DNA from 3 places in the Lysinibacillus sp. LK3 genome. Region 1 is predicted to be linked to each of the others. Evidence: riboswitches for the same ligand, from Rfam matches in the RefSeq annotation. Region 1 holds a riboswitch; each other region holds the start of a gene.
What was found. A riboswitch is a leader RNA that binds a small molecule or an ion and turns the genes downstream of it on or off. The one in region 1 is predicted to bind S-adenosylmethionine.

Region 1 (3,283 bases):
ATGTAAGAAGGTGTTGAATGGATTTATTGTTGACAAATACATGCCCTTCATTTAGCTCATATATTAGATAGGATACAATGTTTTGCGCACTATAGATGTTACCCATTTTAAACACTCCTTTATCATCAGTTTTTGGGAAGAGTAGTCACTGGCTAGGCAACTACTCTTCTATATATTCAAAAGTGGGGGAGCACTTATGAAACATTTACCTTTTAAAAAAAATTTTCGTACTGTTAACTTATTTCCTAGTATATAACATGGATTTAACAAAGTCAATAATACATATAAAATTACTTGGTATTATTTTTTATAAGGTTCTGATAATTAACGGATGCAGTAATAGATTGATGTAGCAACGTTTAACGCATTACCAAATGAGGCTAATCGAATGAGAAAATACGTTAACGTCACAACATCTTACCATTTTCTTTAAACTTTAAGCTTCTACTGTTTGTTCAGTTGTTGTAGCCTGTGTAATGGCTTGATCTAAATCAGCAATAATATCCTCTACTGCCTCTAAACCGATGGATAAGCGAATGAGCGACTCGGTTACACCAGCTTGAACTAATTCGTCTGCTGATAGTTGCTGATGAGTAGTGGAAGCTGGATGAATAATTAATGACTTTGCATCACCTACATTTGCTACATGTGAAAATAATTTCACGCTATCAATAAGCTTTCGCCCAGCTTCTCGTCCACCCTTTATGCCAAATGTAAGCACTGAACCGAAGCCATTTCTTAAATATTTTTTTGCTAACTCATGTGTCGGAAAATCTTCTAGGCCATTATAATTTACATACTCCACAAATGGGTGGTTTTGTAAATACTCAGCCACTGCCAATGCATTTTCGTTGTGTTTAGGGATACGCAGATGAAGCGTTTCTAACCCTTGCAATAAATTAAAAGCAGCATCAGCACTTAATGTTGGACCAAAATCACGTAATAATTGTACACGTAGCTTTGTAGCAAAGGCAGCAGAAGCTGTATCAATTCCATAACGTAGACCATGGTAAGAGGCATCTGGTTCAGTAAAACCAGGGAATCGACCGCTAGTCCAATCAAACTTACCAGCGTCTACAACAACGCCCCCTAAAGTTGTACCATGACCTCCTATCCATTTAGTTGCTGAATGAACTACAACATCTGCGCCGTATTCAATAGGTGTAGAACCGTAAGGAGAAGCGAACGTGCTGTCAATAATTAATGGTAGCCCATTATCATGTGCAATTTTAGCTACTGCCTCAATATCTAAAACCTTTAAACTTGGATTACCATAAACCTCTGCAAAAACAGCTTTTGTTTTATCAGTAATCGCTGCTTTGAAATTCTCTGGGTTTGTTTCATCTACAAAAATTGTTTTAATACCATAGTTTGGTAATGTGTTAGCGAATAAATTATACGTACCACCATATAAAGAACTAGCTGCTACTATCTCATCACCAGCTCCAGCTAGATTTAAAATGGAAAATGCGATAGCTGCTGCACCAGATGAAAGTGCTACTGCTGCTGTTCCACCTTCCAATAAAGCCACACGTTTTTCAAACACATCAACTGTTGGATTGGTAATTCGTGTGTAAATGTTCCCTGCTTCCTCTAAGGCAAAAAGACGTTGCGCATGAGCAGTGTCTTTAAATACGAAAGCAGTTGAGCGATAGACTGGAACTGTGCGAGATCCCGTCACTGGGTCTGGCTCTTGACCACCATGCAACAGCAATGTTTCTGGTTTAAAATTTGTCATTGTGTACCTCCAAATGGTTATTTTTTTACGATGGTACCGGAGATGAGGAGGATTTTCTGTAGAAAACAAAAACCCTCTTCAGCTAAGAAGAGGGTTGCGGTTGCAAGTTTTCCTCCCCTTATCTGCCAGATCCAAGTAAGAATCTGTAGGAATTAGCACCTTAGTAAGCTCATTGCTTACTGGTTGCCGGGCATCATAGGGCCTATCCCTCCGCCGCTCTTGATAAGAGTATGAGATTCAATTTCCATCGTTGTTACACAGTATAAACATAGAGTTTTTTTCTGTCAACATGTAAATTTTATTTTTTCCGAAACTTCTGTCTGCTCTTATACGTAATATGAACGCATACACTATTTTAGAAAAAATTTTGAGAGGAGTATTTTTATGGTAAAGGCCGTGATCATTTTTCTTATGATTGGCTATATAATAGGCTGTATTCACGGCTCTAAAGTGGCTCAATTTTTATCGGGGGTTGATTTAAAAAAGGCTGGCCACGGTAATGCTGGTGCCTCTAATGCCACTCTTTCCCTTGGCTGGAAGTATGGCGTTTTAGTAGCCCTCATCGATATAGGCAAAGGCGTTGTCGCTATTATAGGTGCACATTTTTATCTAGCGGACGCTATTCATTTAACAGAAGAACAAATTTGGCTGCTTACTTATATTATGGCTGCTGGGGTTATTTTAGGTCATAATTTCCCCTTCTACATGGGCTTCAACGGCGGGAAAGGAACGGCCTCCATCATTGGTATTTTACTTGCTGTTGATTGGAAGATTGGTTTATTTGCACTTATTTTATTTGTTATTTTATCCTTTGCAACAAATTATTTAATTGTAGGTGTTCTAGAATTTTATCTCGTGTTTTGTACAGCAACTTATTTATGGATTCCTGGCATTGGCCCAACCATTATAGCTCTTCTTCTTTTTGGCATAGCCATCATCCTGCACCTCGAAAATATTAAACGATTAGTCAATGGAACAGAGCCTAAAGTAACTTCTGCCTTTAAGAAAAAGAAATAATATTTAATGGATATTTTTGTATTTTTTGTGACCGTTTTTTTTCTCTTTATCTACTCATATTGCTGTAAAAAACACCATTTTCACATAGATTTTTTTCTACAATAAAATAGACATATTCTTATCTCAATAAAACATTATACAGGCCGATGTTATGGATAATAATCGTCATTTTTATCGTAGAAAGGATGAGAAAATATGTCTTCACCAAAGCAAGCAGCTACAAAACTTAATTTAAAGCCACTATGGATTGGCTTGGCATTCGCGTTACTAATCATTATTACCTTTTTACCTAACAATGGTGATTTACCTATAGCTGGGCAACGAGCTTTAGCCATTTTAGCTTTTGCAGTCATCCTTTGGGTTACAGAGGCCGTTTCATATCCTGTGAGCTCGGCCATGATCATTGCACTAGTAACTGTTTTACTAGGACTCGCTCCGTCAATGGATAATCCAACTACAGAGCTAGGAACAGCTAGCGCATTAAAATTATCTTTAAGTGGCTTTAGTAATTCTGCCGTTGCTTTAGTA
Region 2 (3,283 bases), on a different contig from region 1:
TCAAAATCGAATACTCCTATACAAAAAAGGGCGACAAGCATTCATTTGAAATTGAATTTGATTGGTATACAGGTACAGAAACACCGAAAAAAATGACAATTGAATAATAATTGGCAACGAAAATCCACTTCTCTGATGAAGTGGATTTTTCCATATTGTTGAATTAAAGATCATGTCACTAGCTAAAACTTTCTAGCAAGGTGAGGAGGTGATTTCGCTCCAGGGTCTCCTCTGTAACGCTAAATCCACAGGAAAGCAAGTAGCCAGCACCAGAAATTCTATTGATGGTTTTGTTTTTCAATACTTATGTAAAAAGGCGGAAGCAAAAGTGTTTCAGCCCATAAAAATACCGAGCTATCCACTAAAACGCTTACGAAGTGTTTCGGAATAGTTCGGTTTTTCTAGTTATCATGTTTGTTAATTTAAAGATTATTCGGCTTAATGAAGGTCCCAGTTAGTTATGGCCCAGCCTTTTCTCCTTATCGATTTATCCAATAAAAAGCACCAGGGCAAACTAAAGTTTCCTTTGTTCGTTTAGGATCCTTTAATGTAACACCAAATGGTCCCTCTTTGACATGACCAAGTGTCATTGTCATCGCGCTCTCTTCCTCATAGAAATCTAAGCGCATATTCGGTAGCTGTAGTGACAAATACTGCTCATATTGCGTAGGCACTGGTAGCTGTAACACCTCTTGCCACAGCTTAACTGTTGCCTGCATGTCCTTGACGTAGAATTGGACGGATTCCATCGTTATAGCCTGTTTGACATCAATGGCACCACTTGCCTTTAATTGAACCAAACGTTCTTCATCTTCCTCCGCCCATTCAATCAAAAATGGAAAATCAATTGGCAGATCTGGCTTACCAAAATGCAGTAGCTTCCATTCTACCACAGTGCCATCTGGTCTTGTTCTGCTACATGCATCTGGTCCATATACTTCATAGCCCAATGCTCGCAAGCGTCGACCCTCTTCCTCAATATTTTTTGTGCGCAGAGCAATTCGAGAAAATCCCTGGCGCTCTTGATCACGTTTAAACGTATAATGTAGGGAATATGGGTATTGTGCCGCTTGCTCAAATAAATCACGATCATAGATAGCAATTTGTTCAATATAGCTTAAGCCAAAGTAGCTTAACGTATTATAAGTCCCCCACATCGTGTGCTGCCCACCATTCACTGTATGGACATTTCGTTTATTGAAGAAAACCTTTATATTTTCTGGTGATTCCACTTGATGAACCAAATGATCAAAATATAAAGTCATGGCCATTCCCCTTTCTTTCCCCATTACCTTTACCTGTATGTTTGATTAGTTTAAAATTTACTCAAGAAAAGGAGTTACTAGTAGGATATGAAAAAAAGTTTCGTTTACCTACAAACTCCGTTCACTAATTTCATAAAGAGGTGATTTGAATGACAGATTTAGTAGCTGCTTTTAAATTGGCATTAGGTAATTATCCTACAGGTGTAACAGTTGTCACGACATGTCATGACACAAAACCGATTGGCTTAACCGTCAATTCCTTTGCATCTGTTTCAATCGACCCGCTCCTTATTTTATGGTCACTCGATAAAAAATCTCAGCTCCATCCTTATTTCACGACTGCGCCAAATTTTGCGGTCAATATTTTAGCGAGTGATCAAGAGCATTTATGTACACTATTTGCCAGTAAAATCCCTGATCGCTTTGCACAAGCAAAATGGTCAACTTCCTCTTTAGGACTACCGATTTTACATGATACAGCAGCTAATTTACAATGTAAAACATTTCAGCAAATCGATGCTGGCGACCATACCATTTTTATTGGGCAGGTCGTAGACATTACAAATGCTCAAAAAGAGCCTTTGCTTTATCATCGCCGTCATATCGGTCCCATACCAAAAAGCTTTTATAGCTAGCCTTTACACAAAAAAAGAGCCACTTGTAAGCACAGGAAATCCTTCATGCTTATAGGTGGCCGTTTGACATAAGTTCTACTGAAAACATTGTTATTTTTTCTGCGGAAATCTCTGCTTTTCAAGCCTATTAATTTGCACAATCACACCATCTTGAATCGTAATATGCACTTCACCAAATTCAAGATTTTGAATCGCCTTCGCAATTGCCTCTAGTTTCTTATCATCTACTTTTACTGACTGAGCCATACGATACACCCCTTCTTTTTTATCCTTATTGTTCATAAAGAGGCCAACGCATCAAACTGATTGATAGCCCCTCCTATCTCTCAGACACCATCTGTTGGATTTGGCACCTGTTGTTCGGTTGCCGAGGCTTCATTGGGCCAAGTCCCTCCACCTCTCTTGATAAGAGTACTGCGTTTCTTGAAAATAATTCTATAATTCTGCTATAGGAATGTCAATACAAAATATTAGAAAACCTAGTTGAATACTATGCAATATGTCGTTTAGATTAAAAGACTCCCTATACCTAAAGTATTTTATGCCTAGTCAGTGAGAAATAGATGGCAATCCATTAATTTATTACAAGCTCCATTTCCTCATCATGAATTCAAGTGGGCCTCGATGATGTTTAGTCCTCCACCATACAGAAACAACGACACATCCTAAAAAATAACAGCAGGCATACAGCATGGAAAAAGCAAGTGTTTGGTTCTCCAGCTTTTGGCAAATAATTAGTATTCCAATGCCTATAACAACATGGCCAACATAATGCGTTAAAGACATTTGTCCTGTTAATATGAAAGATTGAATAACTTTATTTTTACATGTCTCTACAAGATAGATGGAGCCAACAATGATGACAATAGCCGAAGCCGAATTAGATAGGACATACATCATATTCGGTGGAATCGGTCCTGTATCAAATAAATACAATGCACTCTCTACATCTAATAAATGAATGGTTGTCATCTTAATGAATAACGTTGAACAAGTCTCAGTCATGATGACTAACAATAAACCTATCACCAGTAAGTTTTTTCTTAATGTATGATTTGTTAAATCTAATGTGCCCATTACCATACCTATCAGAAAGAAGCAAATCCAGGGGAATAGTGGATGATAGCCATTAAACATCAAATTTCTTATAAATCCTGCTGGTGTCCAAAAATCAAGATACTCTAGTAGTACATATGTTGGATGCCAACCAGCAAGGTAACTAAATTGAATTTGAAGCCATTGTGAAAGGATAAGGATGGCACCGATTATGAAGATCATCATTTTCTTGGATTGGGCAATCAACCAAGCAGCAACAAACATATACACGCCATAATAATGTAAGATATCTCCTGTCCAGCCGATTGCATATAATATTATCCCTAT
Region 3 (3,283 bases), on a different contig from region 1:
ATCAAAGCAGCCATATACGTGTATTTGCACCATTCTTAGAAGATTTCTTTGTTGCGCTTGGGATTACGCCAATTGCTCAATTCAGTCATTCAAAATGGGGGAAACAAGACTATTTAGGTCTACAGAAAGTGCCAGATATCGATGTACAAAATAGAGAAATGGATCGACTCTTTTACTATAAGCCAACTTTAATTATGTTAGATTCTGGTGTAGAGCGTTGGGAATCCTTTCAGCACTTAGATGAAGTAGCCCCCGTCTGCCATCTTTCACACCCTGGAGAGAATTGGCAATCTACTTTATTTAAAATTGCAGATCTAACAGGAAAAACCTCCTTGATGCAAGACGTAATCCTACAATATGAAGATAAAGTACAACAAGCAAAAGGAATTCTTAGCAAATCTGTTTATGGGCAAAGTGTAGCATTTCTCCGTATTTCAGCCATTGGCATTACTCTATACGCGGGTCCTGAATGTGGCTATACGGGCCCCATTTTATATCGTGACTTAGGTTTAATGCCACATTCACTAGTATGGAGTATTCCGCACAATCAACGTAAAGCACAACTGACATTTGCTCAATTGTTGCAATTAGATGCTGATCATTTATTTATTACCTTTGATAAACAACATTCCATTTATGAAAATGAGGAACGTGCTATTTTAAAAACTCCTACTTGGAAAAACCTAGCTGCCGTTAAAAGCAACTGTGTCTATGAAGTAGACTTTTTAACATGGATGAATTATGGCATTTTATCACATAGTAAAAAAATTGATGATGTCTTGAATGTACTTGGCTAAAAGGAAGCTTACTTTAGCTTCCTTTTTCAATGATTAGGACAAACATTGCACTGCTAATAACACCGAAAGCCGTTTTGCTACATAAGATAGGATATCAGTTATAGGATAGGAGGAATGACCTTGTATTACAATCCTTATCCGTATTTTGTGCATCCCTATCATTATCCAACATCGCCTATCGCTAATCATTTTGCCATTAGACCCTTTTCGCAACATCTAGCAATGCCGACCAATAATCCTTTTCCACCTGTCGATACACACAAATTAAAAGCTTCAGCATCACGGATAAAGGCGATGATGCAGCAAGCCCAATTACTTACGGATAAAATAGATAGCTCCCAACAATTCGCACATGATTTAATGAATGCTGCTCAACTTTCAAATAAAACAGAGGTTGAAAAATTAATCACATCAACAGGCATTACGATGAAATTTGAAACAAACTATACACCAGACAGTTTTAGAATACGTCTTATTGATAATGATTGTTGTGGAGTCACCTTAAATTTGAATTGGTGAAAATTCCTAGTGAACTTGTAAACTATAAAAAACTATGCTAAAGTGTTTGTATTGTTATTTCTGAAAATTCTTATATTACTTTTCTTATCAAGAGAGACGGAGGGATTGGCCCGATGAAGTCTCAGCAACCAGCTAACAGTATGGTGCTAATTCCAATTGGCAAAATGATCAGCCTTGAAGATGAGAAGAAGAACTACCGTTGTTGCAGCAGGAGTCCTCTTCTATTAGGGGACTCCTTTTTATTTACAACTATTTTTACAGAAAGCAGGGAAATCAATGTCTAATGAACTTTTACAAGCATTGCAATTATTAAAATCGAAACAGTGGGTTGACTTAACACATACATTCGGCCCTAATTCACCACATTTTTTTATGTTTGAGGACGCTAAATTTGAAACGTTATTTTCTCATAAGGACGGTTTCTTCGCTCAACAATTCACGTTCCCTGGTCAATATGGCACACATATCGACCCACCCATTCATTTTGTGCGAGATACTCGCTACTTAGAAGAATTAGAACTAAAAGAGCTTGTTCTTCCCCTTGTTGTTATTGATAAATCACAAGAGGCTGCGAGCAACCATGATTTTTCATTAAGTGTTGAAGATATTCTTGATTTTGAGGACAAGCATGGAGAAATTGAAGCAGGAACATTTGTAGCATTACGCACAGATTGGAGTAAGCGCTGGCCAGATAAAGAGGCTTTCAGTAATAAGGATGCAGATGGACATAACCATATCCCTGGCTGGGGTTTAGAAGCTTTACAGTTTTTACTAAAAGAACGCAAGGTAAGCGCAATTGGTCATGAAACTTTCGATACGGACTCTGCTGCTGATTTTCGTAAAAATGGCAAGCTAGATGGCGAATATTTTGTGCTTGACCAAGACACCTATCAAATTGAGCTAATGACGAATTTGGACAAGCTACCTGCGAAAGGCGCTATCATCTTCAATATCGTACCTAAGCCAGAAAAAGCATCTGGCTTCCCTGTGCGCTCATTTGCTATTTTGCCATAACATAAAAGTCGGTATAGCGTATACCGACTTTTATGTTTGTCCATTTCTTTTTTTGAATAAAAAGTAAGCAATGAGCATCCCTACAATAAATAAAAGGATAAGATAGATACTATAATGAGTCAGATAGTATCCAACAAATCGCCATTTCTCTCCAAGCATCTTTCCTAATGATATAAATGTGAACGTCCAGATAAATGCCCCTGTATAGGCAAAAAGCGCAAACTTTCTATAAGGATAATTATTAATAGCCGCAATATATGCTGTCAAATGGCGTACCCCGGGGATAAAATAGCCAATTAATAATAGGGTAGGTCCTATTTTTGTAAACATCTTTTTCGTAAAGTCAATTTTTTGCTCTGTAATATGAATTTTAGGGCCATATTTCTGCAATAACGGTAAGCCAAAACGATAACCAATATAATAGCTTAAGGTAATGCCTCCAACCGCACCAATCATTGCACTGACTAAAGCAGGAATATGTTCAAGACTTTCTCGGTAAACACTATAGCCTACATAAGTTAGAAACACCTCATCAGGAAGTGGCACCCCTACAATACCTCCAATTAGAATCACGATAATTCCAAAGTATCCGTAATGTTCAATTAGAGACTGCACGTGATGTGCCATAAATCATCCCACCTAAAATTTATTAAAATCTACCTGCTATATATAGTGTAGCCTCAGCGCTCTAAATGACTTGAAGCTGACGTAAAGCAAAATTGATACCGCCATCTGTAGATGTCTTTGTAACAAAATTCGCAACACTTTTTAGAGCTTTACTACCATTTCCCATGGCAATTCCTACTCCTACATATTCCAACATGTCAACATCATTATCCCCATCCCCAAAGGCAATCGCATTCTTAGGGTCAATATTGAAATGATCAAGCACCGCTTTAATAGCTATAGACTTCGAAACATCCTGCTGTAATACATTCACAATATAAGGATGC

Region 2: linked by a shared signal. The riboswitch ahead of VK91_RS01510 (YezD family protein) and the one ahead of VK91_RS12830 (O-acetylhomoserine aminocarboxypropyltransferase/cysteine synthase family protein) in region 1 are both predicted to bind S-adenosylmethionine.
Region 3: linked by a shared signal. The riboswitch ahead of VK91_RS15390 (cyclase family protein) and the one ahead of VK91_RS12830 (O-acetylhomoserine aminocarboxypropyltransferase/cysteine synthase family protein) in region 1 are both predicted to bind S-adenosylmethionine.

The regions. Positions count from the first base shown of each region.
Region 1 covers NZ_LDUJ01000017.1:62,373-65,655, reverse strand. Annotated here, with positions in the region: gene VK91_RS12835 (hypothetical protein) at 1-106, opposite strand, end outside; gene VK91_RS12830 (O-acetylhomoserine aminocarboxypropyltransferase/cysteine synthase family protein) at 437-1,738, opposite strand; SAM riboswitch class I at 1,854-1,967, opposite strand; gene VK91_RS12825 (glycerol-3-phosphate acyltransferase) at 2,123-2,755, shown strand; gene VK91_RS12820 (DASS family sodium-coupled anion symporter) at 2,951-3,283, shown strand, end outside.
Region 2 covers NZ_LDUJ01000001.1:320,413-323,695, reverse strand. Annotated here, with positions in the region: gene VK91_RS01525 (amphi-Trp domain-containing protein) at 1-107, shown strand, start outside; gene VK91_RS01520 (VOC family protein) at 480-1,265, opposite strand; gene VK91_RS01515 (flavin reductase family protein) at 1,415-1,900, shown strand; gene VK91_RS01510 (YezD family protein) at 1,991-2,146, opposite strand; SAM riboswitch class I at 2,217-2,312, opposite strand; gene VK91_RS01505 (DUF418 domain-containing protein) at 2,483-3,283, opposite strand, start outside.
Region 3 covers NZ_LDUJ01000021.1:81,516-84,798, reverse strand. Annotated here, with positions in the region: gene VK91_RS15400 (helix-turn-helix domain-containing protein) at 1-797, shown strand, start outside; gene VK91_RS15395 (hypothetical protein) at 918-1,316, shown strand; SAM riboswitch class I at 1,398-1,503, shown strand; gene VK91_RS15390 (cyclase family protein) at 1,593-2,330, shown strand; gene VK91_RS15385 (DedA family protein) at 2,361-2,957, opposite strand; gene VK91_RS15380 (Cof-type HAD-IIB family hydrolase) at 3,019-3,283, opposite strand, start outside.